DNA from 3 places in the Ramlibacter sp. JJN2-2R genome. Region 2 is predicted to be linked to each of the others. Evidence: predicted binding sites of a transcription regulator. Region 2 holds the regulator's gene; each other region holds the start of a gene.
The links. Region 2 encodes LexA, which represses DNA repair genes until DNA is damaged. Its sites were predicted from a motif close to ACTGTATNNNNATACAGT; they were not measured.
Positions count from the first base shown of each region.

Region 1 (10,098 bases), 850 kb from region 2:
GCCGTGCAGTTCCATCAACTCGCGGCGGGCCGCGGCCTCGCCCTTGCCCATCAGCTTGGTGATCAGGGACTCGGTGCCGGCGAAGTCGAACTTGCCCAGGTGCACGGGCAGCAGGCGGCGCGTGTCGGGGTTGAGCGTGGTCTCCCACAGCTGCTCGGCGCTCATCTCGCCCAGGCCCTTGAAGCGGCTGATGGTCCAGGCGCCTTCCTTGACGCCCTCCTTGCGCAGCTTGTCCAGGATGGCGGTGAGCTCGCCCTCGTCCAGCGCGTACTGCTTGCCCGCGGGCTTCTTGCCGCGCGCCGGCGTGTCCACGCGGTACAGCGGCGGCCGGGCGACGTACACGTGGCCGGCGTCGATCAGCTTGGGGAAGTGGCGGAAGAACAGCGTCAGCAGCAGCACCTGGATGTGCGAGCCGTCCACGTCGGCATCGGACAGGATGCAGACCTTGCCGTAGCGCAGGCCCGACAGGTCGGGCGTGTCATTGGGGCCGTGCGGGTCGACGCCGATCGCCACCGCGATGTCGTGGATCTCGGTGTTGGCGAACAGGCGGTCGCGCTCGACCTCCCAGGTGTTGAGCACCTTGCCGCGCAGCGGCAGCACCGCCTGGCATTCCTTGTCGCGGCCCATCTTGGCGCTGCCGCCGGCGGAGTCGCCCTCGACCAGGAACACCTCGTTGTGCGAGATGTCCTTGCTCTCGCAGTCGGTCAGCTTGCCGGGCAGCACGGCGACGCCGGAGCCCTTGCGCTTTTCCACCTTCTGGCCGGCCTTCTGGCGCGTCTGCGCGGCCTTGATGGCCAGCTCGGCCAGCTTCTTGCCGTAGTCGACGTGCTGGTTCAGCCACAGCTCCAGCGCCGGGCGCACGAAGCTGGAGACCAGCCGCACGGCGTCGCGCGAGTTCAGGCGCTCCTTGATCTGGCCCTGGAACTGCGGGTCCAGCACCTTGGCCGACAGCACGTACGAGGCGCGGGCGAACACGTCCTCGGGCAGCAGCTTGACGCCCTTGGGAAGCAGCGAGTGCAGCTCGATGAAGCTCTTGACCGCGTTGAACAGGCCGTCGCGCAGGCCGCTCTCGTGCGTGCCGCCGGCGCTGGTGGGGATCAGGTTGACGTAGCTCTCGCGCACCGGCGCGCCGTCCTCGGTGAACGCCACGCACCAGGCCGCGCCCTCGCCCTCGGCGAAGGTCTCGTTGTTCTCGGCATAGCCCTCGCCCTCGAACAGCGGGATCACCGGGTCGGCCGGCAGGGTCTGCATCAGGTAGTCGCGCAGGCCCCCCTTGTATTGCCAGCTCTGGCTGTCGCGGGTCTTCTCGTTGACCAGGTAAACCGCCACGCCGGGCATCAGCACGGCCTTGCTGCGCAGCAGGTGGGCCAGCTCGGTGAGCGGCAACTGGCTGGATTCGAAGTACTTGGCGTCCGGCCAGACCCGCACCGTGGTGCCCGAGCGCCGGTCGCCCTCGGCCGCCTTGCGCACCTTCAGCGGCTCGGCCACGTCGCCGCCCGAGAAGACGATGGTGGCCACCTGGCCCTCGCGGTGGGTGGTCACTTCCAGCCGCTTGGCCAGCGCGTTGGTCACCGACACGCCCACGCCGTGCAGGCCGCCGGAGAAGCTGTAGGCGCCGCCCTTGCCCTTGTCGAACTTGCCGCCCGCGTGCAGCCGCGTGTAGACCAGCTCGATGACCGGCGCCTTTTCTTCCGGGTGCAGGCCGAACGGGATGCCGCGGCCGTCGTCCTCGAGGCTGACCGAGCCGTCGGCGTGCAGCGTGACCTTGATCCGCTTGCCGTGCCCGGCCAGCGCCTCGTCGGCGGCGTTGTCCAGGACCTCCTGGATGATGTGCAGCGGGTTGTCGGTGCGCGTGTACATGCCCGGCCGCTGCTTCACGGGCTCGAGGCCCTTGAGCACGCGGATCGAACCTTCGGAGTACTCGGGAGCGGAGGCGGGTCGGGTGGCCATGGGTGGCGGATTGTAGTGGCGCGCCATCCTAGCACTGGACAAACATCCAGCCCGCCGCGGCCGATGCGCCAACGGCATCAATGGCGGCCTAGGAATTCATGGGGCCGTCAGCCGCGCGACGGCGGCCGCCCGGCGCGATTGGCTACAGTCGCCCGGATGCAGCCCGCCCGCCTTTCCATGCGCCAGGTCCTCGCCTGCGGCGCCGCCGTCGTCACCCTGTCCATGGGCATCCGCCACGGGTTCGGCCTGTGGCTGCAGCCCATCACGCAGGCCCAGGGCTGGACGCGCGAGACCTTCGCCTTCGCCATCGCCATCCAGAACCTGGCCTGGGGCTTCTTCGGCATCTTTGCCGGCATGCTGGCCGACCGCTTCGGCGCCTTCCGGGTGCTGGTGCTGGGCGCCGCGCTGTATGCGCTGGGCCTGGCGGGCATGGCGCTGTCGCCCAATGCCCTGCTGTTCTCGCTCACCGCCGGGGTGCTGATCGGCGCCGCCCAGGCCGGCACCACCTACGCCGTCGTCTACGGCGTCATCGGCCGGCAGATCGACCCGTCCCGGCGCTCCTGGGCGATGGGGGTGGCCGCGGCGGCCGGCTCCTTCGGCCAGTTCCTGATGGTGCCGGTCGAGGGCTTCCTGATCTCGGGCCTGGGCTGGCAGCAGGCGCTGCTGGCGCTGGCCGCGGCCGTGCTGCTGGTGATGCCGCTGGCCTTCGGCCTGCGCGAGCCGGGCTTCGCCGCCGGCCACGCGCCGCGCCGCCAGCAGACCGTCGGGCAGGCGCTGCGCGAGGCCTTCAAGTACCCCAGCTTCCAGCTGCTGATGGCCGGCTACTTCGTCTGCGGCTTCCAGGTGGTCTTCATCGGCGTGCACATGCCCAGCTACCTGAGGGACAAGGGCCTGTCGCCGCAGGTGGCCAGCTACGCGCTGGCCCTGATCGGCCTGTTCAACGTGTTCGGCACCTACATCGCCGGCTCGCTGGGCCAGCGGCTGGCCAAGCGCAAGATCCTGTCCTTCATCTATTTCGCCCGGGCCGTGGCCATCGCGGTGTTCCTGTGGGCGCCGCTGTCGCCCCTGTCGGTCTACCTGTTCGCCGCCGTCATGGGCCTGCTGTGGCTGTCCACCGTGCCGCCCACCAACGCCACCGTCGCCCAGATCTTCGGCGTGGCGCACCTGTCCATGCTGGGCGGCTTCGTGTTCTTCAGCCACCAGATCGGCTCGTTCATGGGCGTGTGGCTGGGCGGCCTGCTGTACGACCGCACCGGCAGCTACGACATCGTCTGGTGGATCGCCATCGCCCTGGGCCTGTTCGCCGCCATCGTCAACCTGCCCGTGCGGGAGGCGCCGATCGCCCGGCCCGCGCCGCAGCCGGCCTGACATGCGCCCGGCTGCCCGCCGCCTGATCGCCTGGACCGCGGCCGCCGCGGTGCTGGCGGCAGTGTTTGCCCTGTACACGCGCCCCGCCATCGTCGTCATGCTCGCGGACCAGCTCTGGGCCTGCTTCCAATGACACGATGAGAATCCATGTGATCACCGGCGCCTCCGACGGCATCGGCGCCGAGCTGGCGCGCCAGCTCGCCCGCCGGCACCGCGCCGGCGCCGCCCTCGTGCTGGCCGCGCGCAATGCCGACAAGCTGGCCGACGTGGCCGCCCAGTGCGAGGCGCTGGGCGCCGCCGCGCTCGCCGTGCCCACCGACGTCACGCGCGAGGCCGAGTGCCGCGCGCTCATCGAGCGGGCCGTGGGCCACTTCGGCGGCATCGACTGCCTCGTCAACAACGCCGGCGTGTCGGCGCACGCGCGGTTCGAGGACGTCCGGGCCCAGGACCTGCGCTGGTACCAGGACCTGATGACGGTCAACCTCTGGGGCAGCATCTGGTGCACCCACGCCGCCCTGCCGCACCTGAAGGCCGCGCGCGGCCGCATCGTGGCCGTCTCCTCGCTCGCCGGCCTGCTGGGCGTGCCCGGCCGCACCGCCTACAGCGCCACCAAGTTCGCCATGGCCGGCTTCTTCGAGGCGCTGCGCACCGAGGTGCAGCCCGACGGGGTGTCGGTCACCATCGCCTACCCGGGCGTCGTCGCCACCGAGATCCGCCGCAACGGCTGGAATGCCCAGGGCCGGCCCGCCGGCCGCAGCGGCCTGAAGGAGCAGGACGCGATGCCGGTCGAGGAGTGCGCCCGCCTGATCCTCGAGGGCATGGAGGACCGCAGCCGCGACGTGGTCATGACGGGCAAGGGCAAGTTCGGCCGCTTCCTGAAGCTCGTCGCCCCCGGCGTCGTCGACCGGATGGCGCGGGCCGCGCTGGCGCACGAGACGGGGCCGCGGTGACGCCGCACGGCACGGGCGACGCCTCGCCCTGGATCCGGCGCTGGAGCCACCTGGTGGCGCCGGGCGGCGCGGTGCTCGACGTCGCCTGCGGCCAGGGCCGGCACCTGCGCTGGTTCGCCGGCCGCGGCCACCCCGTCACCGGCATCGACCGCGACCCGCAGGCGGTCGCCGCCGCGCAGCCGCTCGGCCGCGCCATCGCCGCGGACATCGAAGGCGGGCCGTGGCCGCTGCCGGGCGAGACCTTCGCCGCCGTGGTCGTCACCAATTACCTCTGGCGCCCGCTGTTCCCGGCACTGCTGGCCAGCATCGCGCCGGGCGGCGTGCTGCTGTACGAGACCTTCGCCGACGGCAACGAGACGGTCGGCCGGCCTTCGCGCCCCGACTTCCTGCTGCGCCACGGCGAACTGCTCACCCTGTGCGCGGGGCTGCGCGTGGTCGCCTACGAGGACGGATTCCTCGACGCGCCCGAGCGGTTCGTGCAGCGCATCGCGGCCGTGCGGACGGACCCCGCCGACGGTCGGGTTCGGCACCCGCTCTGGGTAGAATCTTCGCTTTCGACCCGCCCTCGCCCATGACCCCTATCACCGGCAGTATCGTGGCCCTGGCCACGCCGATGCACGACGACGGCAGCGTCGACTACCCGGCGCTGCGGCGCCTGATCGACTGGCACATCGCCGAGGGCACGGACTGCATCGGCGTCGTCGGCACCACCGGCGAGTCGCCCACCGTCACCGTGGCCGAGCACCAGGAGATCATCCGCGTCTCGGTCGAGCAGGCCCGCGGCCGCGTGCCGATCATGGCCGGCTGCGGCGCCAATTCGACCGCCGAGGCGATCGAGCTGGCGAAATTCGCCAGGAAGGTCGGCGCCGACTGCCAGCTGCAGGTCGTGCCCTACTACAACAAGCCCACCCAGGAAGGCCAGTACCTGCACTTCAAGGCGATCGCCGAGGCGGTGGGCGACCTGCCGCTGGTGCTGTACAACGTGCCCGGCCGCACGGTCGCGGACCTGCAGCACGACACCGTGCTGCGCCTGGCCGAGGTGCCCGGCATCGTCGGCATCAAGGAAGCCACCGGCAACCTCGAGCGCGCCCAGTGGCTGCTGCGCGACGCGCCCAAGGGCTTTTCCGTCTACTCGGGCGACGACCCCACGGCCGTCGCCCTCATGCTGTGCGGTGGCCACGGCAACGTCAGCGTCACGGCCAACGTGGCGCCGCGCGCGATGCACGAGCTGTGCGTGGCCGCCGTCAACGGCGAGGCCCGCAAGGCGATGGAGATCCAGAACCGGCTCATGCCGCTGCACCGCCACCTGTTCGTCGAGGCGAACCCGATCCCGGTGAAGTGGGCGATGGCCAGGATGGGCCTGTGCGGGCCGGCGTTGCGCCTGCCGATGACGCCGCTCTCGCCGGCGTTCCACGCGCAGGTCGAGGGTGCCCTGCGGGCGGCCGGCGTGCTGGCCTGATAACGACAAGGACGGATGAACGTGATGCGATTTGCAAGACTCGGGGCGCTGGCGATGGCCTGCGCCGCGCTCGCGGCCTGCTCGGTGCTCGAGGGCGAGAAGATCGACTACAAGAGCGCGCAGAAGGGCACGTCGCTGGAGGTCCCGCCGGACCTCACACAGCTCTCGCGCGACTCGCGCTACCAGATCCCCGGCGGCCCGGTCACGGCCAGCAGCTACCAGGTCGGCCAGTCCGCGCCCACGGTGCCCACCGCGGCCACCACCATGGGCGACGTGCGCATCGAGCGCGCGGGCACGCAGCGCTGGCTGGTGGTCAACCGCCCGGCCGACCAGCTGTGGGGCCCGGTGCGCGACTTCTGGCTCGAGAGCGGCTTCCAGCTCGTGATCGACCAGCCGGCGCTGGGCATCATGGAGACCGACTGGGCCGAGAACCGCGCCAAGATCCCGCAGGACTTCATCCGCCAGTCGCTGGGCAAGATCCTCGACTCGGTCTACTCCACCTCCGAGCGCGACCGCTTCCGCACCCGCCTGGAGCGCACGGCCAGCGGCGGCACCGAGATCTACCTGTCGCACCGCGGCATGCAGGAGGTCTACTCCAACAACAACAACCAGAAGGACCAGACCGTGTGGCAACCGCGCCCTGTCGATCCCGAGCTGGAAGCCGAGTTCCTGCGCCGCCTGATGCTGCGCCTGGGCGTGCCGCAGGAGCAGGCCAAGGCCCTGGTCGCCTCCGGCGCCCCCAAGACCACCTCGCGCGTGACCACCGTCAACAACGCGCCGGTGGTGCAGATCGACGAAGGCTTCGACCGCTCCTGGCGCCGCGTCGGCCTGGCGCTGGACCGCACCGGCTTCACCGTCGAGGACCGCGACCGCAGCCAGGGCACCTACTTCGTGCGCTACGTGCCGCCGAACCCCGACAAGCAGGACTCGGGCTTCTTCAGCAAGATGTTCAGCCGCGACTCGGCGCTGCCGCCGACCAAGTACCGCATCACGGTCAAGAGCCAGGGCGAGGCGACCACCGTCGCCGTGCTCAACGCGCAGGGCGCGCCCGAGACGGGCGACGACGCCAAGCGCATCCTGCAGGTCATCGCCGACGACCTGAAGTAAGCAGCACACGGGGCCGCCCGCCGGCCCCTTGTGCCTTGCGCGCGCGAGGCTGGCGATGATCCGTTTCAAGAGCCTGGGCAGCGGCAGCACCGGCAATGCGACCGTGGTGCAGGCCCGCGGCGACGCCGGCCTCACCCACCTGCTCGTCGACTGCGGGCTGGGCATCCGCCAGCTGGACAAGCGCCTCGGCCTGGCGGGCATGCTCGCCGAGCAGATCGACGCCATCTTCATCACCCACGAGCACGCCGACCACATCGGCTGCGCGCGCAGCCTCGCGCTCCGCGAGCGCATCCCGGTCTGGATGAGCGAGGGCACCTGGCTCGGGCTGGGGCAGCCCGACTTCGACGGCCTGCTGCGCATCGCCGGCGACTCGGTGCCGATCGAGGTGCGCGGGCTGCAGGTGCGCCCGTTCACCGTGCCGCACGACGCGCGCGAGCCGCTGCAGCTCACGTGCACCGACGGCGCGGTGACGCTGGGCGTGCTCACCGACCTGGGCCACGCGACGCAGCACGTGATCGACCGGCTCTCGGGCAGCAACACGCTGCTGCTCGAATGCAACCACGACCGGCAGCTGCTGGATGCGGGCCCCTACCCCTGGTTCCTGAAGAAGCGCGTGGGCGGCGACTGGGGGCACCTGGCCAACGAGGATGCCGCCGCCATCGCGATGCGGATCCGCCCGCACGGCCTGCGCCAGGTGGTGGCCGCGCACCTGAGCGAGCAGAACAACCGGCCCGACCTCGCGCGCGCCGCGCTGGTCGACGCGCTGGGCGAGGGCATCGACATCCACGTGGCCGACGGCCCGACGGGCAGCGGCTGGCTCACGGCCTGAACGCGGGCGCGGCGGGCGCCGGCGTTGCCCCGCTCATTCCACCCCGGTCTCCTCGCCCACCCTCGGCAGCGCCAGCAGCAACTGGGCCAGCTGCACCTGGCGCCGCACGCCCGCCTTCTGCAGGATCTCGCGCACCTGCGCCCGCACGGTCCACACGCTCACCCGGCGTGCGATGGCGATCTGCTTCACGTTGCGGCCCTGCAGCAGCAGGCCGGCGACCTCCGCCTCGGCGTCCGAGAAGCCCAGCGCGTCCTTGAGGACGCCGGCGGCCGGCGGCGGCGCCGCACCGGGCGCCGCGGCATAGAGCAGCACCGCGCCGGCCGGCTCGGGCAGCGGCAGGGCCTCCACCCACCACGGCCCCGACGCGGCGTGGATGCGGAACGCACTGCCTCGGCCCCGCCCCGCCAGGTCGACCGCCCGCAGCAGGCGGGCCCGTGCTTCCAGGTCCCCGCACTGCAGCCGGCCCTGGTGCAGCGTGAAGGGCAAACCCACCGCGAGCCGGCGCTCGCCGATGCGATTGGCGAGCAGCAAGCGGCGTTGCGGTGAGATCGCGTACACCGGCCACTGCAGCGCGTCCAGCGCCGTGGCCGACAGGCCCCGGGCCAGTTGTGCCTGCTCCAGTTCCGCCGACAAGGCGGCGGCGCGGCCGATGTGGGGCGCCAGCCGGGCATAGAGCTGCTGCGCCTCCAGGCCGAACGGGCGATGGTCGGCCGGCCGCTGCAGGCCCAGCATCGTGCAACTGCCAGCGTCCGCGTGCACCTTGCCGCCGGCCACGTGGCGGATGCCGTGGCGCACGGCGAACTCGGCGTACTCAGGCGACGGCGTGCTGCGGGGGGCCAACAGCGGGTCCGCATCCAGCCATTGCCCCACGGCCGCATCGCGCGCGACCAGCGCGGTGGGATCCAGGGTCCAGTAGTGGTCCCAGTACAGCTTCTGCGTCGTGGGGTCGTGGTTGAGCCCCCGCAGGTCCAGGATGGCGTCCAGCGCCGGCGTGGTGCGCATGAGGGACACGCGGGGGGCGTCGAATGCCTCGGAGAGCCGCGCCAGGGCGGTGGTCCACTGCCCGCTGTCCGACACCGACAGGTACAGCGCCTGGATGGTCGAATCCACGAGCTTGTCGAGGGAACCGTGCGTGACCATGAAGCCTGCCGGCGTGATTGTTCTTGGTTGCGCCCATTCTGGACCCCGGGCCCGGGCACCTGGAATCGGGCGTTTGTCACGATCTGCAGTAGCACAAACAAGTGATGCCGCCGGCGCCGCGCCTTCCTAGTCTGGCCTCGTTCCTACCAGGAGGTCCCCATGGATGCGCTTCACCCACCAGGCTGGGCACGATGGCTCGGCCGCATTCCACACAAGGCGGTGGCCTCGGCCGCCGTCGCACTGGCCGTCGTCGCCTGTGGCGGCGGGGGCGGCGGAGGTAGTGGTGCTTCGGGCCCTGCCGCGAGCGGGCCGAGCGCGCAGCGCCTGGCCCTCACCCCCGCCACGGCGGTGGGGACGATCGCGGACCGCTACACGGTGGTGAACCTGACGTCGAACGGCTGGGTGGATTGGGGCGAAGGGCGACGACCGATCAATGCGAGCGGCCAGGTGGCCTTCACCCAATGGACCGGGCAAGGCTACCGCGCCATGCGGTTCGACGGCTCGTCGGTGCCGGCAGTGCAGGACGTCAGCCCAGCCGGCAGCCAGGACAACCGAACTGCCGGGATCAGCAATACGGGCGAAGTCTTCGGTACCTCCTGTTGTGGCAGCTCGAACTGGTGGCCCTTCGTCTGGCGTAACGGATCGGCCACGGCCCTGAGCGATCCAGGCTGGGTGTACAGCATCAACAACGTGGGGCAGGCGGCCGTCTATTCGGACCAGGACAGCCGTCCGAGAGTCTGGACGCCCGCGACCGGCAGCCTGGTCGCAAGTTCAAGCTTTCCGAGTTGGGCCGTCCCGCTGGCCATCAACGACGCAGGCACGGCGGTTGGGCAGGCGTGGGATCCCGATTCGGGCCAGTACCGTCCATTCGTCTGGAGTCCGGGCGCCTCAGGCGGTGACGTCCAGTTGGTGGCTCTGCCCAGTACTGGTTCGTATTCGTATGGCTACGCGAACGGAATCAACGCCTCCGGACGGGTCATCGGCCACCACTACAACGGCACGATGTATCGCGCCTTCCGCTGGAGCCCTGGCGATGCCACGGTGACGGACCTGAACGTGCCGCAGGCCGGATCCAGCTATCCCTACGCGCTCAACGACCTGGGCCAGATCGTCGGTTACTCCTGTCCCGACTGGTGCTCTTATCCCCAGGCCTTCGTATGGACGCCGGGCAGCACAAGCGGCGGCAGTGCGGTCGAACTGGGCCTGGGCGGTCCGTGGTCCTACGCGTACGGGATCAACGGTGCCGGCCTGGCGGTGGGCACCGCGTTGCGCCCTAGCGGCCAACAGGCAGCCAT
Region 1 covers NZ_CM173226.1:1,656,860-1,666,957, reverse strand. Annotated here, with positions in the region: gene AC3ANR_RS08275 (DNA topoisomerase IV subunit B) at 1-1,950, opposite strand, end outside; gene AC3ANR_RS08270 (MFS transporter) at 2,107-3,318, shown strand; gene AC3ANR_RS08265 (hypothetical protein) at 3,320-3,451, shown strand; gene AC3ANR_RS08260 (SDR family oxidoreductase) at 3,456-4,268, shown strand; gene AC3ANR_RS08255 (class I SAM-dependent methyltransferase) at 4,265-4,843, shown strand; gene dapA (4-hydroxy-tetrahydrodipicolinate synthase) at 4,840-5,727, shown strand; gene bamC (NlpB/DapX family lipoprotein) at 5,752-6,834, shown strand; gene AC3ANR_RS08240 (MBL fold metallo-hydrolase) at 6,890-7,663, shown strand; gene AC3ANR_RS08235 (helix-turn-helix transcriptional regulator) at 7,697-8,803, opposite strand; gene AC3ANR_RS08230 (PKD domain-containing protein) at 9,152-10,098, shown strand, end outside.
Region 1: AC3ANR_RS08275 (DNA topoisomerase IV subunit B) is a predicted target of LexA. The motif match lies at 1,984-2,001, and genes of this name have one in related genera.

Region 2 (10,098 bases):
GCTCGAGCCGGACGCGTGAAGCGCCGGGCGGCTCAGCTTTCTTCCTGCAGCAGCGACAGGCCGATCGCCCCGCGGCGGCGCAGCCACGGGCTGGGGCGGTAGCGCGGGTCGCCGTACACGGTCTGCATGTTGAACAGCACCTCGAGCACGTTCGCCGGGCCCCAGCGGTTGCCCATCGCCAGCGGACCCATGGGATAGCCCAGGCCCAGGGTGACGGCGGTCTCCAGGTCCTGCGGGCTGCAGATGCGCTGCTGGCAGATGTCGGAGGCGATGTTCACGATGGCGGCCACCACGCGCTGCGTGACGAAGCCGGCCGAGTCGCGGATCACGCTGACCGGCTTGCCGTCGCGCGAGAAGAGGGCGTGCGCGGCATCGCGCATGTCGGCGCGCGTGGCCGGGTTGGTGGCGAGCACGCGGCGGCGGGTGGCGGCGTCCTCGATCAGCATGTCGATCCCGACGGTGCGCGCCGGGTCGAGCCGCTCCACCACGGCCACGGTCGTGACGTCGAAGCCCAGGGGCGCGACGAGGGTGAGGGCGGCGAGCGAGGGCGACTGGCCGGTCTCGATGCGCGCGCCGAGGTCCTTGAGCAGCTGGTACAGCTCCTGCCGGCGCGCGGCCCGGGTGGAGACCCACACGGGGGGCAGTTCGTCGACCTTCGGTGCCGGCGGCTCCGCCGGGACCTGGGCCTTGCCGTCCACGTAGCGGTAGAAGCCTTCGCCGGACTTGCGCCCGACCAGCCCGCCGGCCAGGCGCTGCGCAGTGATGACGCTCGGGCGGTAGCGCGGCTCGTCGTAGTACTGGCGGTAGATGGACTCCATCACCGGGTGCGACACGTCCAGCGCCGTCAGGTCCAGCAGCTCGAACGGCCCGAGCTTGAAGCCCGCCTGGTCCTTGAGGATGCGGTCGATGGTGGCGAAGTCCGCCACGCCTTCGCCGGCGATCCGCAGGGCCTCGGTGCCGTAGCCGCGGCCCGCATGGTTGACGATGAAGCCGGGCGTGTCCTGCGCCTGCACGGGGGTGTGGCCCATCTGCTTGGCATAGGCGGCGAGCGCCTCGCACACGGCCGGGTCGGTCCGCAGGCCGGCGATGACTTCCACCACCTTCATCAGGGGCACCGGGTTGAAGAAGTGGTAGCCGGCGCAGCGCCCCGGCCGCTGCATGTCGGCGGCGATGGCGGTCACCGACAGGGAGGAGGTGTTGGTGGCCAGCACGGCGTCCGGGCCGACGACGTCCTCGAGCTGGCGGAACAGGTCGCGCTTGACGTCCAGGCGCTCGACCACGGCCTCGACCACGAGCTTGCAGCCGGCGAGGTCGGCCAGCGCGCCGGCCGGCTGCAGCCGCGACTTGCAGGCCTGCACGGCGGCCTCGTCCATCCGCCCTTTGTCCTGCAGGCGGTCCCACTGGGCGCCGATGTCCCGGACCGCACGCTGGATGGCCTCGGGCTGGGTGTCGTACAGCCGCACGAGGGAGCCCGCCTGGGCCGCGATCTGGGCGATGCCCCGGCCCATCGCGCCGGCGCCGACGACGCCGACGATGTCGAACACTGTTTGCATCGAGGGATTATCCGGCACCGAAAACGGGTGCCACGGCGCGCTTGCTGTGCAAGAATGGCGCGGCCATGAAGCTCATCCGGTCGTCTCGCCACGCCGCCGTCGGCCTCATGGCCTGCCTTGCGGTGGCTGGCCAGGCCGCCACGGTCGGCCGGGCCCAGGGACCGGCGCTGATCGGACGTCCGCTCGACCTCGCCATTCCCATCGTGCTCGAAGGCGCGGGCGACACGGTCCCGGAGTGCGTCGAGGCCGACGTGTTCTACGGCGACTTGCGCGTGGCGCCGGGCAGCGTCTCCGCCGAACTGCAATCCGGCCCCCGGGGTCCCTCGGTGCGCGTGCGCTCGGGGTCCGCCGTCAACGAGCCGGTCATCACCGTGTACCTGCAGCTCGGATGCGGCAACCGCTTCACCCGCCGCATCGTGCTGCTGGCCGAACCCGATCCCGCGGCCGACACCTCGCGGCCGCTGCCCGCATCCGCCGCGGCCACGTCACGGGCCGAGGCGGCCGAATCCGCCGTCAATGCCGCGCCGCTGAACCTGTCGCTCAGTCGCGGCCTGCCGGCGGTCCGGGCGCCGTCCGCCGACGTCGCCGGCACCACCGGCACCACCGTCACCAAGCCCGCCCCGCGCCGCCAGCCCGCGGCGACCGGTCCGAAGGCTGCGCCGCATGCCAAGTCGCCGGTCCCGCCCGCCGCTGCCGCGCCGCGGCCGGCCGCCAGCGCGGCGAAGCCCGCCCAGGTGGCCCCGGGCCCGACCGCTGTTGCCCGAGCCGCAGCCGGCGGCCGCGACCAGCTCAAGCTCGACGCTCCGCTGGGCCTTGCCGAACCGAGCGCGCCGTCCGAGGAAGCGCTGCGCCAGGCCGCGCGCATGCAGGCCATCGAGCGCGACCTGCGCGAGATGCGCCAGTTCCTGCAGCGCAACGACGCCGCGATGCTGCAGCTGCAGGCGCAACTGGCCCGGGCGGAGTCCGAGCGCTACGCCAACCCGCTTGTCTACGTGCTCATCGCCCTGGTGCTGGCGATGGCAGGGCTGATGCTGTTCTTCTGGCGCCGCGCCGCGGCCGTCCGCGATGCCATGGCGCACGACTGGTGGCGCGACCCGCGCGAGACCGAGCCGGCGCGCTCGCGTTCCGCGGCCGCCGCGGTGGTGGAGGAGGCCCGGGTTCGCCCGGCGCCGCGTCCGGGCCTCGTGGCCGAGCCCGCCAGCGTGCCAGCCCGCTCCGACGAAGCCGCGGCCCAGGCCCGGCCGGACGCCCCGCCGGTCGAGCCGCCGCAACCCCCCACGGTGCGCGCCCCGCTCAATCCGCTGCATGTCTCGGCGCGCACGGACGGCGACTTCCAGCCCAGCCAGGCCGGCAGCCGGGCGCTCAAGGCCGAGGAACTGCACGACGTGCAGCAGGAGGCCGACTTCTTCTCGTCGCTGGGCGAGTACGACCGCGCCATCGACGTGCTGCGCAGCCACATCCAGGCCAACCCCGAGACCAGCGCGGTGGCCTGGCTCGACCTGGTGGAGATCTACCACAAGCTGGGGCGCCGCGAGGAGTTCGACTGGGTGCGCAGCGAGTTCCAGCGCCGCTTCAATGCCGACGTGCCCGAGTTCGATGCCTACAGCCTGGAGAACGCCGGCATCGAGGCGTACGACAACGCCATGGCGCGCATCGTGGCGCTGTGGCCCGCGCGCCGGGTGCTCGACGTCATCGAGGAGTCCATCTTCCGCGGGCCGAGCAAGGACGGCTCGCAGGCCTTCAGCCTGCAGGCCTACCGCGAGCTGCTGCTGCTGCACCACATCGGCCAGCAGGTGCTGGCGGGCGGTGATGCGCCGCGCTCGGGATTCCAGGATTCGAACCCGGTGTCGGGCGCCCACGCCGACTTCGGCGCGCCGGGCTTCTCGCACACCTCGATCCATCCGCTGTCCACCGGAATGGCGGACCTGGACGGGCCGCCGGCCACCGGCCACGCGGCACTGGATGTGAACCTGGACGAGCCCGTGGCGGTTGCTGGCAGCTTCGGCGCCGCCGAGGCGCCCGCCGACGGCCACCTGCTGGACTTCGACCTGCCGGACATCGACACCGGGATGGTGCCGGTGCGCGGCAGCGACTAGCCTCAGCGCCGCACTTGCAGCGCGGCGGGGTTGACCACGTTCGTGGGGTGGCCCTCGATGAAGTTCACGACGTTGTCGAAGGCGTCGCCGAAGTACATCTCGTAGCTCTCCTGCTCGACGTACCCGATGTGCGGCGTGCAGATGCAGTTCTCCAGCCGCAGCAGCGCGTGGCCCTGCAGGATCGGCTCGCTCTCGAACACGTCGACGGCGGCCATGCCGGGCCGGCCGCGATTGAGCGCGGCCAGCAGCGCGTCGGGCTCGACCAGCTCGGCGCGTGAGGTGTTGACGAACAGGGCGGTGGGCTTCATGCGGCCGAAGTCCTCCAGCCGCACCAGGCCGGCGGTCTCGGCATTGAGCCGCACGTGCAGGCTGAGCACGTCGCTTTCGCTGAACAGCTGTTCGCGGCTCTCGGCGGCGATGTGGCCGTCGGCCTGCGCGCGCGAGCGCGAGCCCTCGCGGCCCCACACCAGCACCCGCATGCCGAAGGCCCGCCCGTAGTTCGCCACCAGCTGGCCGATCTTGCCGTAGCCCCAGATGCCCAGCGTCTTGCCCCGCAGCACCATGCCGAGCCCGAAGTTGGCGGGCATGGAGGCCGACTTCATGCCCGACTGCTGCCAGCCGCCGTGTTTGAGGGTCTGGATGTACTGCGGCAGGCGCCGCATGGACGCCATGATCAGGGCCCAGGTCAGTTCCGCCGGGGCGACCGGCGATCCGGCGCCTTCGGTGACCACGATGCCGCGCTCGGTGCAGGCGTCGACGTCGATGTGCGATCCGGCGCGCCCCGTCTGCGAGATCAGCTTGAGCCGCGGCAGCTTTTCCAGCAGCTGGCGCGTGATGTGGGTGCGCTCGCGGATCAGGACGATGACGTCGGCGTCGCGCAGCCGCACCGAGAGCTGGCCGATGCCCTTGACCGTGTTGGTGTACACCTTGGCGGGATAGGCCTCGAGCCTGGCCGCGCAGCGCAGCTTGCGCACGGCATCCTGGTAATCGTCGAGGATCACGATGTTCATGGCGGGATTGTGCCCTGCGCCCGGCGGCGCATCGGCCGCGCAGCCGGTAGCATTCACGCCTTTCCCGATCAGCTGAACCGCAAGGAGACTTCCCCCATGGCGATTTCGATGTCGTCGGCCAGCCTGCCGATCTTCCGCACGATGCTGGGCAACCTCAGCCACATCCTGGACAAGGGGCTGGCCCACGCGCAGGCCCGCAAGTTCGACCCGCAGGTGCTGGCGGCGGACCGCCTGGCGCCCGACATGCTGCCGTTCACGCGCCAGATCCAGATCGCCTGCGACTCGGCCAAGAACGGTGTCGCCCGCCTGTCCGGCGTCGAGGCGCCCCGGTTCGAGGACAACGAGACCACGGTCGATGAGCTCAAGGCCCGCATCGGCAAGACGCTCGCCTGGCTGGAGACGGTGCCTGCCGGCAAGCTGGACGGCACCGAGGACAAGGAGATCACGTTCCCGGTGGGCCGCGAGTCCACGCGGACGATGAAGGGCGAGGCGTACCTCAAGCACTGGGTGCTGCCCAACTTCTTCTTCCACGTCAGCATGGCGTACGCGATCCTGCGCCACAACGGCGTTGAGCTGGGCAAGGCCGATTACCTGGCCGGCGCCTCGCAGTGAACCCGATGGGGCGCCGGCGTGGTGGCGCCGCGGCGCGCCGTCAGGCGGTGGCGGCCTCCAGCGCGGCAAGCCGGTCGAGCTCGGCGCACACGTCGGCCATGCGGCCGGAGATCACCATCCGGCCCGCCGTGCTGCGCGGGTGCGCGGCTTCGACGATGCGCAGCACGCGAACCGGGCGGGCGTGGTGTTGCCCGGCCGGCCAGGCCACCTGGCCGTGACCGGCCAGCGTGTGCAGCCCGGTGCGCAGTGCCGGCGCATGCGCCGGCTGGCGCGTTGCGCGCGCCCAGCGCGCGAGCGGGCGCAGCCAGTGCCGCAACGGTTGCACCAGTCCGGCCAGCGTGCAGATCATTCCCATGTCGTCTCTCCTTGAACTTCAGGTTCGGAACACAGGCGAGATTCGGATGCGATGCCGGGTCGGTGCAGGGTGATGGCGCCTCGCGCCATACGCCCGCCACCTGCCGCCGCCCGGCGGGGCTCACATGAGCATGGTGTTGCGGATCAGGCCGACCGCGAGGCCTTCGATCTCGAACGGCTCGCCCGGCTCCACGACGATGGTGGGGTAGTCGGGGTTCTCGGCATGCAGCTCGATCAGGTGCTTGTTGCGCCGGAAGCGCTTGACGGTGACTTCGTCGCCCAGGCGCGCCACCACGATCTGGCCGTTCTTGGCTTCCCGGGTGGACTGCACGGCGAGCAGGTCGCCGTCCATGATGCCGGCGTCGCGCATCGACATGCCGCGCACCTTGAGCAGGTAGTCGGGGCGGCGCTGGAACAGGCTGCTCTCGACGTAGTACGTCTGGTCGACGTGCTCCTGCGCGAGGATGGGCGAGCCCGCGGCGACGCGCCCCACGAGCGGCAGCGCGAGCTGCGCCAGGCTCTGCAGCGGAAGGGGGAACTGCTTGAAGCGTGACTCGTGGATGGAGCGCAGCGTGTCGCTCTTGAGGCGGATGCCGCGCGAGGTGCCGCTCACCAGTTCGATGACGCCCTTGCGCGCCAGGGCCTGCAGGTGCTCCTCGGCCGCGTTGGCGGACTTGAAGCCCAGCTCGGCGGCGATCTCGGCACGGGTGGGCGGCGCGCCCGTGCGGGCGATCGCGGCCTGGATCAGGTCCAGAATCTGTTGCTGCCGTGCGGTGAGCTTGGGCGTCTCGATCATGGCGGTGGCTCCTTGGGGCGGCCAACTGGCTGCCCATCCAGTACCTGTATTTTTAACCAGTTTCGTGAAAGAGTGCAAGTGACACCCGATCGGATCGTTGTTCTCGGCACCGGAGGGACCATCGCGGGCGCCGCGGCCTCGGCGCAGGACCATGTCGGCTACCGCGCCGGCCAGGTGGCCGTGGCGGACCTGCTGGGCAGCCTGCCGGCGTTGCACGGCCTGCGCATCGAGGCCGAGCAGGTCGCGCAGGTGGACAGCAAGGACATGGGGCCGGCGGTGTGGGGCGCACTCGTGCGCCGCTGTGCGCACTGGCTGGCGCAGCCCGACGTGGCAGGCGTCGTCATCACGCACGGGACGGACACGCTGGAGGAAACGGCGTACCTGCTCTCGCGGGTGCTGGACGCGCGCAAGCCCGTCGTGCTGACCTGTGCCATGCGGCCGGCCACCGCGCTGTCGGCGGACGGGCCGCAGAACCTGGCCGACGCGGTGGCCGTGGCGCGCACGCCGGGCGCGGGCGGCGTCACCGTCGTGTGCGCCGGCCGGCTGCATTCGGCGCAGGCCGTGCGCAAGGTGCACCCGTACCGGCTGGATGCCTTCTCTTCGGGCGACGAAGGCCCGTTGGGTCATGTGGAGGACGGCCGGCTGCGGCTGGTGCGGGGCTGGCCGGCGCCGGCCGGGGCGTCGGGCGCGGCGCGCCTGCCGGCCGAGGGCGACTGGCCCTGGGTGGAGATCGTCCACAGCCAGGCGGGGGCGGATGGCCGCGTCGTGCAGGCCCTGGTGGCCGCGGGCGTGCGCGGCCTGGTGGTGGCCGCCACGGGCAACGGCACCGTGCACGAGCGCCTGGAGGAGGCGCTGGTTGCCGCGATGGAGCAGGGCGTGCGGGTGCTGCGGGCCACGCGCTGCCAGGAAGGAACGATCGTTGCCGGTGTGCCGGGCGGGCTGCCCGTGCACCTGCTCACACCAGTGAAGGCGCGCGTGGACCTGATGCTGGAGCTGGCGCGCGCCTGAGCGCCGGGATCAGCTGGCCAGCGCCTGCAGTGCGCGCGCGGTGATGTCCTCGACCGTGCCGATGCCGCTGATCGCGCGGTACTTCGGCGCGTTCTTGGGGTCGGCCTTGGCCCAGTTGGCGTAGTAGTCCACCAGCGGCCGGGTCTGCGAGGCGTAGACCTCCAGTCGCTTCTTGACGGTGTCCTCGCGGTCGTCGTCGCGCTGGATCAGCGGTTCGCCCGTGAGGTCGTCCAGGCCCTCCACCTTGGGCGGGTTGAACTTGACGTGGTAGGTGCGACCGGAGCCGGGGTGCGAGCGGCGGCCGCTCATGCGTTCGATGATGGCCTCGAAGGGCACGTCGATCTCGAGCACGTAGTCGAGCTTCACGCCCGCTTCCTTCATGGCGTCGGCCTGCGGGATCGTGCGCGGGAAGCCGTCGAAGAGGAAGCCCTGCGCGCAATCGGGCTGGGCGAGCCGCTCCTTCACGAGGCCGATGATGATGTCGTCGCCCACCAGCGCGCCGGAGTCCATGACCTTCTTGGCCGCCAGTCCGAGCGGCGTGCCCGCCTTCACCGCCGCGCGCAGCATGTCGCCCGTGGAGATCTGGGGGATGCCGTACTTCTGGCAGATGTAGGTTGCCTGGGTGCCTTTGCCCGCGCCTGGTGCGCCCAGCAAGATCAGTCTCATGGATGTCCTCGGATGGATGAAAGCGGGCGCTGCGGGCCCCTCGGTCATCCCCGCGCCGGGCCGTTGCGCATCATGCGCTTGAGGATAGCACGCGACCCTTGCGCGAACTTACGTCGCAGAAGCCGCGAAAAGACGGCGCACGCGCTCCAGATCCTCGGGCGTGTCGACGCCGGCGGCGGGCGCGGATGCGCTCACGTGCACGGCGATGCGGTGGCCGTGCCAGAGCGCGCGCATCTGCTCCAGCGCCTCCAGGCGCTCGATCGGCGCCTGCGGCAGGCCGGGAAAGCGGCGCAGGAATCCGCAGCGGTAGCTGTAGATGCCCACGTGCCGCAGCGGCGCCGGATCGGGCAGGGCGCGGATGCCCGAGGCGAAGCCGTCGCGCCACCACGGGATGGGCGCGCGGCTGAAGGTCAGGGCCAGGCCGCGCACGTCGGTGACCACCTTCACCACGTTCGGGTTGGTGAAGTCCGCCAGCTCGGTGATCGGGTGCGCCGCCGTCCCCATGTCGGCGCCGGTGTCGTCCTGCAGCAGGCGGGCGACGGCGTCGATGAGAGCGGGTTCGATCAGCGGCTCGTCCCCCTGCACGTTCACGACCGTGTCGCCGTCGGCCAGGCCCAGCTGGATGCTTGCCTCGGCCAGGCGGTCGGTGCCGGAGGGATGGTCCGCCGAGGTAAGCACGGCCTCGACGCCGTGGGCGCGGCAGGCGTCGAGGATCGAGGCGCTGTCGGCCGCCACCACGACACGCTGCGCGCCGGACCGCCGGGCGCGCTCGGCCACGCGCACGACCATCGGCCGGCCGGCGATGTCGGCGAGCGGCTTGTCGGGCAGCCGCGTGGAGGCCAGCCGCGCCGGGATCAGGATGGTGAAGGCCACTAGACCAGGGGCGTGCGCTTGGGGAGCCGATCGAGCTCGTCGTCGCTGAGCGGGCGCGCCTCTTCCTCGAGCAGGACGGGAATGCCGTCGCGGATGGGATAGGCCAGGCGCGCGCTGCGCGAGACCAGTTCCTGCCGGACGCGGTCGTGATCCAGGTGCCCCTTGGTCACGGGGCAGACCAGCAGCTCAAGCAGTTTGGGGTCCATGCGTCGATGATAGCTTCGCGTCCAGCCAGCGATCGAGCGCCTGCCAGAACGCCGGATCGATCGCGAGACCGAGCGGCACCGCCCACGCGTCTGGCCGCACGCGCCAGAGCTTCACGGCATCCTTGTCCGTGCACAGCACGGTGGCGCCGGCGGGCACCGGAGGGGCCTCGGCGAAATCATGGTGGTCGGGCAAGGCGAGCGTGCCGGCCAGCGGCACGTCCGCGGCGCGCAGCATGTCGAAGAACGCGTCCGGCCGTGCCACGCCCGCGAGCGCGAAGCACGGCCCCTGCCGCGCGAGCTCGCGCAGCGAGGCGGTGCGGCCGTCGGCGCGCCGCGCGACCGTGTCGAGCCGGCGGTCCAGGACAAAGCCGTCCACCCCGGGGGTCGTGGCGACGCGCAGGACGAAGTCGGCGCGGCGCGGCCAGGCCTCGCGCAGCGGCCCGGCGGGCAGGAGCCAGCCGTTGCCGATGCCGCGTTCGTCGAACACCACGATCTCCAGGTCGCGGGCCAGCGCGTGGTGCTGCAGGCCGTCGTCGCTCAGCACGACCTGCACCTCGGGATGACGGTCGACGAGCGCCTGGACCGCATCGGCCCGGCGGCGTGCCACGACGACGGGGATGCAGCACTGCCGTGCGATCAGCAGCGGCTCGTCGCCGGCCTCGGCGGGGTCGCTGGCGGCGGTCACTTCGACGCAGCCGGTGGAGCGGCGGCCATGGCCGCGCGACACCACCCCGCAGGCGATGCCCCGTGCCCGCAGGTGGCCCGCGATGGCCACCACGACCGGCGTCTTGCCGGCGCCGCCCGCGACGACGTTGCCGACCACGATGACCGGCCGGGGCAGGGGGGCGGCGCGCTTGATGCCCAGCGCATAGGCGCCGCGATGCGCCGCAGCCAGCGCGCGGTAGAGCAGCGAGACGGGCCAGA
Region 2 covers NZ_CM173226.1:2,504,210-2,514,307, reverse strand. Annotated here, with positions in the region: gene AC3ANR_RS12235 (hypothetical protein) at 1-19, shown strand, start outside; gene AC3ANR_RS12230 (3-hydroxyacyl-CoA dehydrogenase) at 33-1,553, opposite strand; gene AC3ANR_RS12225 (type IV pilus assembly protein FimV) at 1,619-3,649, shown strand; gene AC3ANR_RS12220 (D-2-hydroxyacid dehydrogenase family protein) at 3,652-4,659, opposite strand; gene AC3ANR_RS12215 (DUF1993 domain-containing protein) at 4,756-5,271, shown strand; gene AC3ANR_RS12210 (hypothetical protein) at 5,312-5,626, opposite strand; gene lexA (transcriptional repressor LexA) at 5,747-6,421, opposite strand; gene AC3ANR_RS12200 (asparaginase) at 6,494-7,429, shown strand; gene adk (adenylate kinase) at 7,439-8,095, opposite strand; gene kdsB (3-deoxy-manno-octulosonate cytidylyltransferase) at 8,204-8,968, opposite strand; gene AC3ANR_RS12185 (Trm112 family protein) at 8,968-9,174, opposite strand; gene lpxK (tetraacyldisaccharide 4'-kinase) at 9,155-10,098, opposite strand, start outside.

Region 3 (10,098 bases), 670 kb from region 2:
TCCTCGCGCCGCTCGTGCTCGAAGTCGACGTCGATGTCGGGCGGCTCGTTGCGGCGGTCCACGCTGATGAAGCGCTCGAGCAGCGGGCGCGAGAGCATCGGGTCCATCGCCGTGATGCCCAGGCAGAAGCACACGGAGGAATTGGCCGCCGAGCCCCGGCCCTGGCACAGGATGCCCTGCGAGCGCGCGTACTCCACGATGTCGTGCACCGTGAGGAAGAACATCTCGTAGCGGCATTGCTCGATGAGGGCGAGCTCCTTCTCCACCAGCTCGCGCACCCGCTCGGGCACCCCATCCGGGTAGCGCTGCGCGGCGCCGCGGTACGTGAGGTGGCGCAGGCCCTCGGTCGGGGTCATCCCTTCGGGGACCGTCTCCAACGGGTAGTCGTAGCGGATCTCCTCCAGCGCGAACCGGCAGCGCCGCGCCACCTCCAGCGTGTTGGCCAGCAGCGCGGGCGGGTAGACGTCGGCCAGGCGCTTGCGCTGGCGCAGGTGGCGCTCCGAATTGCCCTGCAGGGCCAGGCCGCACTCGGCCACCGGCCTGCCCAGGCGCACGGCCGTGATCACGTCCTGCAGCGGCTTGCGCGAGCGGGCATGCAGGTGCACGTCGCCGGTGGCGACCAGGGGCACGCCGCAGGCGGCCCCGCATTCCTCCAGCCGGGCCAGCCAGAGGTCGTCGTCCAGCAGGTGCGGCAGGTTGACGGCCAGCCACAGGCCGGGGCCGTACAGCGCCCGCAGCTGGCGCAGGCGGGCGGCCAGCGCCTGGACGTCCAGGTCCTGCCCCGGCACCCGGTGCGGCGCGAACAGCACTTCGCAGCCTTGCAGCTGCCGCAGGTCGCTGCCCTCCCAGCCGACGACGTACTCGCCCTTGGCCGCCGCGCGCCGGGCCGTGGTGATGAACTCGCACAGGCCGCCCCAGCCGGCCAGGTCGCGCGCGATCGCCACCAGCCGGCCGTCGCCGAAGTCGAACTCGGCGCCGCACAGCAGCTTGAAGTCGCGCAGGCGCTTCTGTCCCGGGTACGCCGCTTCGAGCCGGCCGATGAAGTCGCGGTACGCCTTCAGCCCCGACCAGGCCCGCACGACGCCGGCCACCGAGCATTCGTCGGTGATCGCCAGCGCTTCGTAGCCGAGGTCGTAGGCGCGGCGCACCAGCTCCTGCGGGTGCGAGGCGCCGCGCTGGAAGCTGAAGTTCGAGAGGCAATGCAGCTCCGCATAGGCCGGCAGCCGCTCGGGCGACGCGCCCAGCAGCGGCGGCAGCCGCTCCTCGTCCAGCAGCGGCTTGGGCTTGAACGGGATCTCAGGCATACAGGCCCTGCAGGTACCAGGCGAACTCGCCCGCCTGCGCCAGCTCCCGCGCCAGGTGGGCGGGGCGCTCGCGATAGATCCACAGCAGCCCGGCCTGCGGGCTGCGGGCGACGAAGTAGTCGCGCAAGGTGGGGCCCCGCGGGTCCCACCAGGCGGTCTCCAGCCGGTACAGGCGCGCCAGCCGGCGCAGCGGGCCGCCGAAGACCGGCGTCTCGCCCTGCATGCGCAGCCGCAGGGGCCGCGGCAGCACCCAGGAGGGATACAGGCCGTCGGGCTCGCGGGTCGGGCCCGGCCGCGCGGCGCGCGCGGGCTCCCAGCCCTGCTTGCATTCGGGCCGGTGGTCCTCGTGCGGCACCGGCACCACCACGTTGTCCTCGCCCAGGCGCACCGACAGGCGTTCGACCAGCTGGTGCAGCCGCTCGCCCTCCAGCCGCTCGTGCGGCAGCAGGCTGGTGGTCATGCCGCCCCAGGGGACCGTCTCCAGCGAGCGCAGGCGCAGGTGGTTGGCCGGCGCCGAGAGCCGGGCCCGGTCGAGGTGCTCGGCCACCAGGCGCTGCAGGTGCGCCATGTCCTGCGAGGGCTGCGCGGTGCGCACCTGCAGCTGCTCCTTGGGCGGCAGCTGCACGCCATTGAGGCGCCGCAGGTCCAGCGTCCACTCCAGCTCCAGCGCCAGGATGCCGCGGTTGCGCGCCTGCAGCCACAGCTGCAGGCGGGCCAGCAACTGCCCGGCGCCCTGCATCAGCGCGGGCGCCGTCTCGGCCAGCAGCGCGAGTTCGGCCGCCAGGTCGAATTCGTCGGGCAGCACCTCCCAGCCGTACTGCTCGGGCCGCTCGCCCCAGGCGGCATCGAGCGCCTCCACCAGGGCGGCGCCGAAGCGCCTGGCCACGCCGGCGCGCGGCAGCGCGCGCAACTGGCCCCAGGTGAGGGTGCCGGTGCGCTCGAGCACCGCGGCATGCGCCAGCGCCGCCGTCAGCAGGTCCAGCGGCAGGTCGTCGGGGATGGCCGGCGGCGGGTCCTCCCCGCGCAGCTTGCAGCGCAGCAGGGCGAGCGCGACCAGCGACGTGCGCGAGGCCGCCCAGTCGACGGGACCGAGCGCGGGGTCGGGTTGCAGCAGCGACTTCAGCAGCGCCTTGCGGCCGCCGAAGAGGCGCACGCTGCCCGAGACCTCCAGCAGGATCGCCTCCTCCACCTGCGCCACGCGCGGCGTGAAACGAAGCGCCCACCAGATCCACGCCTGCCGGTCGTCAAGGCGAGGTGACAAGGCGATCCAGAACATGCGATCTCCTTTCGTCGAGGGGGATGGGCACCGGCGCCTGCACGCGGCGGCGGCTGGCCAGCAGGGCCCGCACGCGCGCCGCATGGGCCGGCAGCAGCAACGGGTCCGGCAGCGGCGGCCCCTTGCGCTTGAGCACATGGACCTGCAGCTCGTCGATGCCCTCCACCAGCAGCCGCAGCGGCGAAGGGCTGGCCTGCACGCGCGCGCCGGCGGGCCGGAACGCGAACAGCAGCTTGCCGTGCTGGCGCCCGGCCAGTTGCAGCCGGCGCAGGTCGGCCGAGCGGCATTGCGGCAGCCAGGCGAGCACGCCGGCGACTTCGGCGCAGCGCAGCGCCTGTTCGGCGGACCACAGGCGCTGCGCCGGTGGGTCGGCCCGGATCGACAGCAGCCGCTCGGCCGGCAGGCCCTGCGCGGCCAGGGCGGGCGTGAACGGCAGGTAGGGCGCCCCCACCAGCACGATCGGGCCGGGCTTGCGATCCACCCACTCGGCCAGCCCCGGCAGCAGCAACTGCCAGGCATGCATTTCGGGGCGCGGCTGCAGCACCTCGACCAGGCTGCCGACGGGCCAGCCGCCCCCGGGCAGTTGCGCGTCCAGGGCCGCATGGCCCGTGGGCAGCGCGCACGCCTCCGTGGCGAGGTCGGTGACTCGCCAGACGTGGGGGATGGCCAGGTCCGCAGCGGACTGCATGGGATGGGAGGGGAAGCGGGGAAGGAAAGCCGGACGGTACTGTGGATTTATACAGTAAACTGCGCCCGCCGCGTGCAGAAATCGCGTGCCCGCCCGGGCTTGGCGATTCAGCGAGAATCCGCCCCTTGTTCCGCCGCTTCGAAACCCTCCTCCACCCCTATCCCGACGTCGAACCGGTCCTGCCGCCGACGGGTTTCTTCCGCTTCGTCTGGACCTGCACCGAGGGCCTGCGCGGCTACATCGGCTGGCTCACCCTGCTGAGCGCCGCGGTCTCCACCTTCGAAGCCCTGCTGTTCTGGATGCTCGGGCGCATCGTCGACTGGCTGGGCAGCGCCCACCCGCAGACCCTGTTCCGCGACCACGGCGACATGCTGGCGGGCCTGGCCGCGGTGCTGGTGGGCAGCATCGCGCTGATCGCCGGCCAGACCATCCTGAAGCACCAGACGCTGGCCATCAACTTCCCGCTGCGCCTGCGCTGGAACTTCCACCGGCTGATGCTCGGCCAGAGCATGGCCTTCTACGCCGACGAGTTCGCCGGCCGCATCACGACCAAGGTGATGCAGACCGCGCTGGCCGTGCGCGAGATGATCTTCACCACCAGCGAGGTGATCATCGGCGTGGGCGTCTACTTCCTCACCATCGTGGCGCTGGCCGGCGGCTTCGACGCCCGCCTGATGCTGCCCTTCCTGGCCTGGCTGGCCTGCTACGGCCTGTCGGTGTGGTACTTCGTGCCACGCCTGGGCCGCGTGGGCAAGGCGCAGGCCGACGCGCGCGCCATGCTCACCGGCCGCATCACCGACGCGTACACCAACATCTCCACCGTCAAGCTGTTCTCGCACACCCACCGCGAGGCGGGGTTCGCCCGCCAGGCGATGCAGGAGTTCAAGACCATCGGCCACCGCCAGATGCGGCTGGTGAGCACCTTCGAGATCGTCAACCACACGCTGGTGGTCGGCCTGATCCTGGCGGCCACCGGCTATTCGCTGTGGCTGTGGTCGCGCGGCGAGGTCGGCCCCGGCGCGGTGGCCGCGATCACCGCCATGGCCCTGCGCATCAACGGCATGTCGCACTGGATCATGTGGGAGATGGCATCCCTGTTCGAGAACGTCGGCACGGTGCAGGACGGCATGGTCACCCTCACCCGCCCGCGCGCCGTGGTCGACCGCCCGGACGCCAAGCCGCTCGAGGTGACCCGCGGCGACGTCGTCTTCGACCACGTGCGCTTCGGCTACGGCAAACCCGAGCCGGTGATCGACGACTTCTGCCTGCGCGTGCGGCCCGGCGAGAAGATCGGCCTGATCGGCCGCTCCGGCGCGGGCAAGTCCACGCTGGTGAACCTGCTGCTGCGCTTCTACGACCTGGACGGCGGCCGCATCCTGATCGACGGCCAGGACATCGCCGGCGTCACCCAGGACAGCCTGCGCGGCCACATCGGCATGGTCACGCAGGACACCTCGCTGCTGCACCGCTCGGTGCGCGACAACATCGCGTACGGCAACCCCGGCGCCGACGAGCCGTCGCTCGTGGCCGCGGCCCGGCGCGCCCACGCGCACGAGTTCATCCAGGCCCTGTCCGATCCGCACGGGCGCAAGGGCTTCGACGCCCACGTGGGCGAGCGCGGCGTCAAGCTCTCGGGCGGGCAGCGCCAGCGCATCGCCATCGCGCGCGTGATGCTCAAGGACGCGCCCATCCTGCTGCTGGACGAGGCGACCAGCGCGCTGGACAGCGAGGTCGAGGCCGCCATCCAGGCCAGCCTCGACGAGCTGATGGAGGGCAAGACCGTCATCGCCATCGCCCACCGGCTGTCCACCATCGCGGCGATGGACCGCCTGGTCGTGATGGACCAGGGCCGCATCGTCGAGGAAGGCGACCACCGCAGCCTGCTCGCGCAGGGCGGCCTGTACGCCAAGCTGTGGGCCCACCAGAGCGGCGGCTTCCTGGGCGAGACGATCGACGGCGAGACCGCCGATGCCTAGGCCGCTGGGCCCGGCCGACTTCGCCGGCGACTCCCACGAGGTGGCGCGGGCGCTGATCGGCGCCACGCTGCTGGTCGACGGCGTCGGCGGCCTGATCGTCGAGACCGAGGCCTACGACCGCGAGGACCCGGCGTCGCACAGCCACACCGGTCCCACCCCGCGCAACCAGGCCATGTTCGGCCCGCCGGGTCGCGCGTACGTGTACCGCTCGTACGGCATCCACTGGTGCCTGAACTTCGTCTGTCGCGAGGAAGGCCATGGCGCCGGCGTGCTGATCCGCGCGCTGGAGCCCACGCACGGGCTGGACGTGATGCGCGAGCGCCGCGGCCTGCACGACGAGCGCCTGCTGTGCGCGGGACCGGGCCGCCTCGGGCAGGCGCTGGCGATCACGCACGACCTCAACGGGCATCGCCTGGACCGCCAGCCGTTCCGCGTGCTCGCGGCCGAGGGCGAGCCGCAGGTCGTCACCGGCCCGCGCATCGGCATCAGCAAGGCGGTCGACGTGCCCTGGCGGTTCGGGCTGGCCGGCTCGCGCTTCGTGAGCCAGCGGTTCCGCTGAAGGTCAGCGGCTACGCTGCGCCGGCGGCAGCAGCAGCGGCGGCAGCGTGTTCGTTGCGGGCGAGGCGCTGCGCACGGGCGCACGGGCGGGCGCCGGGCCCGCGCCCATCGCCGCCGTGCCGGGCCCCGCGCCCATCATCCGGGTGTTGTCCTGGGGCGGCAGGCCCGACTCGGCCAGCATCACGCCGGGGCGCATGTTGTCGGGGCGCTCGGAGATCACCGCGACCCCATTGCCCAGCGACCTGTGCGGCAGGCCCAGGGATTCGGCGGTCCTGGCGTCGGTGAGCAGCGGCGACTTGCCGCTGCGGGCCGGCACCTTCAGGCGCGCCTCGCTCGGGCAGCTGGGATCCTCGTTGAAGACCAGGTGGCCGCCCGGGAACCGCTTGGACAGCGCCTCGTGCAGCGGCAGGCTCATGTCCACCGGCGGCCTGGCGTCGTTGTAGACGATGCGGTTGTCCCGGTCGTAGACCGTGTAGCAGGCCATCGCCTGCCCGCAGGCCAGGGCCGCCAGCGCGGCCAGCCCGGCACGTGAAAGCTGCTTCATCGCGTCACCTCTCCCTGTGCCACAGCGGCACCTGCGGCCGATGGTCCGGGCTGCGGCTGGGCCAGCGGGCAGGCAGACGTGACGAGGCGCTGTCAGCCGAAACCGCCAGCGGGTTGCAAATCGTGAATGGCCGTGAACAACGGCAGCGCGAGCGTCGCCGGCCCGGCAAGCGGGGACTTGCCGCCGGTCAGGCCGGGCCGACGCGCTGCACCGAGCCCGAGCCGGCGATCGAGCGCTCGACCTTGGGGTCGCCCTGGTAGCGCACCGAGCCCGAGCCGGCGATGCTCACCTTCAGGTGGCTGCGCGCGTGGACGGTGGCGACGCCGGAGCCGGCGATGCTGACCTTGGCCTCGTTCGACTGCAGCGAGGCGGCGTCGACGCTGCCCGAGCCGGCCAGCGACAGCTTGAGCTCCTGCACCGCGCCGGCCAGCCTGACGTTGCCGCTGCCCCCGAGCGAGACGGCCACCTCCTCGCAGTCGGTGCGCTGCAGGTCGACGTTGCCGGAGCCGCCGACGTCGATCTTCAGTTGCGGGCTCTTCAGGCCGGCGCCGGTGATCGAGCCCGAGCCCGCGAGCGCCAGCTTGTCGATGGAGCGCGCCTGCACCACCACGCGCAGCGTCCGCGGCTCGATGTCCTGTCCGCGCTGCGGGCGCACCTGCAGTTCGCCCCGCACGACCTGGGTCTCGATCAACGGCAGGATGTTCTCGTCCGCCTCGATGGTGACGCTCTCGGTGGGGCCCAGGCGCAGCTCGAGCAGGCCGGGGGCGGAGAAGGCGACGCCGGTGAAGGCCGCCACGGTGCGGGTCTCAGTGCGCTTCACGCCGTTGCCCTTGACGACGTTCCAGGCCGCCAGCGCCGGCACCGCGACGACGGCCGCCAGCGAGAGGAACGCCGCGCGGCGGGAAAGATGGAATTCGGTCAAGGCTCGCCTCCGGGATGCTGATGATGTGCAGGCATCCTAGGAGCGCGACGGGGGGCGGGGCGAGCGGCATGTGACGGGCTGCTGGATCAGCCGACAGGATGCGGGCCGGCCCGACGGGCCGCATCCGCCGGAAGGCGGAGCGGTGCTGGTCGGTCGTGCGGGGCCTGGCCCCGCATCCAACGCCGCGGCCCGCTCGGCGCAAGGCTGGATGGCGGGTCGAGCCCGCCATGACCACAGCCCCGGGACGGATGGCGGGGCAGCCCGCCGTCACGGCAAGCGGGCTGCGCGCGTCAGCCCAGCAGCTTGACGCCGGTCTTGGCCTGCAGCTGGTCCATGGTCACGCCGGGGGCGAGCTCGACCACCTTCAGGCCCTGGTCGGTCACGTCCATCACCGCGAGGTCCGTGATGATGCGGTCGACCACGCCCACGCCCGTGAGCGGCAGCGTGCACTGCGGCAGGATCTTCAGGTCCTCGGTGCCGTCCTTCTTCTTGGCCACGTGCTCCATCAGCACGATCACGCGCGGCACGCCGGCGACCAGGTCCATGGCGCCGCCCATGCCCTTGACCATCTTGCCGGGGATCATCCAGTTGGCCAGGTCGCCCTTCTCGCTCACCTGCATGGCGCCGAGGATGGACAGGTTGATCTTGCCGCCGCGGATCATGGCGAAGCTGTCGTGGCTGCCGAAGATCGACGAGCCCTTGATCGTGGTGACGGTCTGCTTGCCCGCGTTGATCAGGTCGGCGTCGACCTCGTCGTCGTACGGGAACGGGCCGATGCCCAGCATGCCGTTCTCGCTTTGCAGCCAGACCTCGATGTGGTCGGGCACGTGGTTGGCCACCAGCGTGGGGATGCCGATGCCGAGGTTGACGTAGAAGCCGTCCTCGAGTTCCTGGGCCGCGCGCGCGGCCATCTGGTCCTGGGTCCAGGGCATGGTGTTCTCCTCAGACTTTCCGGTCGCGCGTGGTGCGCTTCTCGATGCGCTTTTCCGGCGTCGGGTTGTGGACGATGCGGTGCACGTAGATGCCCGGCAGGTGGATGTCGTCGGGGGCGAGCTCGCCCGTGGCCACCACGCGCTCGACCTCGACGATGCAGATCTTGCCGGCCATGGCGGCGGCCGGGTTGAAGTTGCGCGCCGTCAGGTTGAAGCGCAGGTTGCCCGAGCGGTCGGCGATGTCGGCCTTGACCAGCGCCACGTCGGGCACCAGCGAGCGCTCCATCACGTAGGTCTCGCCGTCGAACTCGCGCAGCTCCTTGCCCTCGGCCACGATGGTGCCGACACCGGTCTTGGTGAAGAAGGCCGGGATGCCGGCGCCGCCGGCGCGCAGCTTCTCGGCCAGCGTGCCCTGCGGCGTGAATTCCAGCTCGAGCTCGCCGGCCAGGTACTGGCGCTCGAACTCCTTGTTCTCGCCCACGTAGGACGAGATCATCTTCCTGATCTGCCGTGTCTGCAGCAGCTTGCCCAGGCCGAAGTCGTCGACGCCGGCGTTGTTCGAGATGGCGGTGAGGTTCTTGACGCCGCTGTCGCGCAGGGCGTCGATCAGCGCCTCGGGAATGCCGCACAGGCCGAAGCCGCCGACGGCCAGCAGCTGGCCGTCGCGCACCACGCCCTCGAGCGCGGCCTTGGCCGATGGATAGAGCTTGTTCACGTGAGGATCTCCAGTCGCACGGGCTTCGCGGGGGTCGCCCGAATCCCGGCTACGATACTACCTAATGCGCTACGTAGTTCCCCGTAAAGGTTAGCCCGATGGACGTCGATTACCGCCTCGCCTTCGAGCTGGCCCCGGTCGGGCTGTGCGTCTCGCGCAACCGCGCCATCGTCGACTGCAACCGGCACCTGTGCGAGATGTTCGGCTTCACGCGCGAGGCGCTGGTGGGGCAGTCGTTCCTCACGCTCTATCCCAGCGCCGACGAGTACGAACGGCTGGGCGCCCGGATGGCGCCGATCCTCAACGCCCGGGGCCACTACTCGGACGACCGCATCATGAAGCGCGCCAGCGGCGAGGTGTTCTGGTGCCACGTGACCGGCCGCGCGCTCAACCGCGCGGCGCCGCACGAAGCCGGCATCTGGGCGTTCGAGGACCTGAGCGCGCAGCGCCCGGTCAAGGCCGAACTCACCGCCCGCGAGCGCGAGGTCGCCGCGCGGCTGCTGGACGGCCTGACGTCCAAGGAGATCGGCAAGGCCCTGGCGATCAGCCACCGCACGGTGGAGATCTACCGGGCGCGCCTGATGCGCAAGTACAAGGCCAGCACCACCGCCGACCTGGTGCACAAGCTGATGGCCGGCCACTAGCGCGCGGCGCGAAGGGGTCGGGGTCATCCGTCGGTCCCTGCGTTGTCGTTCTGGCGGAGGCCGGGATCCAGGCGGCGCGCAGGCGGGCAGCGGGCCTGGATTGCGGGTCAAGCCCGCAATGACGAGGACCGGGGCAAGCAGCCGGCCAAGCCCGCGGTGCCGGCGCTCAGGCCGCCTTCGTCCTCAACCGCCCCTTCACCGCGCCCGCGATCACCACCAGCCCCGGGATCAGGATCATCGCCCAGATGATCTTGTCCAGGTGCTGCTGCACCCAGGGGATGTTGCCGAAGAAGTAGCCCGCCGTGACGATGCCGCCCACCCACAGGCCGCCGCCGGCCACGTCGTAGAAGCTGAAGCGGCTGCGGGTCATCTGCGCCACACCGGCCACGAACGGCGCGAAGGTGCGCAGGAACGGCATGAAGCGCGCCGCGACGATGGTGAAGCCGCCGTACTTCTCGTAGAACGCATGCGCCTGGTCGAACGCCTGGCGGTTGAAGAAGCGCGACTGCTCCCACTGGAACACCCGCGGGCCGAAGTGG
Region 3 covers NZ_CM173226.1:1,835,193-1,845,290, reverse strand. Annotated here, with positions in the region: gene AC3ANR_RS09130 (error-prone DNA polymerase) at 1-1,304, opposite strand, end outside; gene AC3ANR_RS09125 (DNA polymerase Y subunit UmuC family protein) at 1,297-2,580, opposite strand; gene imuA (translesion DNA synthesis-associated protein ImuA) at 2,549-3,268, opposite strand; gene AC3ANR_RS09115 (ABC transporter ATP-binding protein) at 3,394-5,244, shown strand; gene AC3ANR_RS09110 (DNA-3-methyladenine glycosylase) at 5,237-5,803, shown strand; gene AC3ANR_RS09105 (hypothetical protein) at 5,807-6,346, opposite strand; gene AC3ANR_RS09100 (head GIN domain-containing protein) at 6,534-7,268, opposite strand; gene AC3ANR_RS09095 (CoA transferase subunit B) at 7,559-8,200, opposite strand; gene AC3ANR_RS09090 (CoA transferase subunit A) at 8,211-8,915, opposite strand; gene AC3ANR_RS09085 (LuxR C-terminal-related transcriptional regulator) at 9,014-9,559, shown strand; gene AC3ANR_RS09080 (VTT domain-containing protein) at 9,726-10,098, opposite strand, start outside.
Region 3: imuA (translesion DNA synthesis-associated protein ImuA) is a predicted target of LexA. The motif match lies at 3,307-3,324, and genes of this name have one in related genera.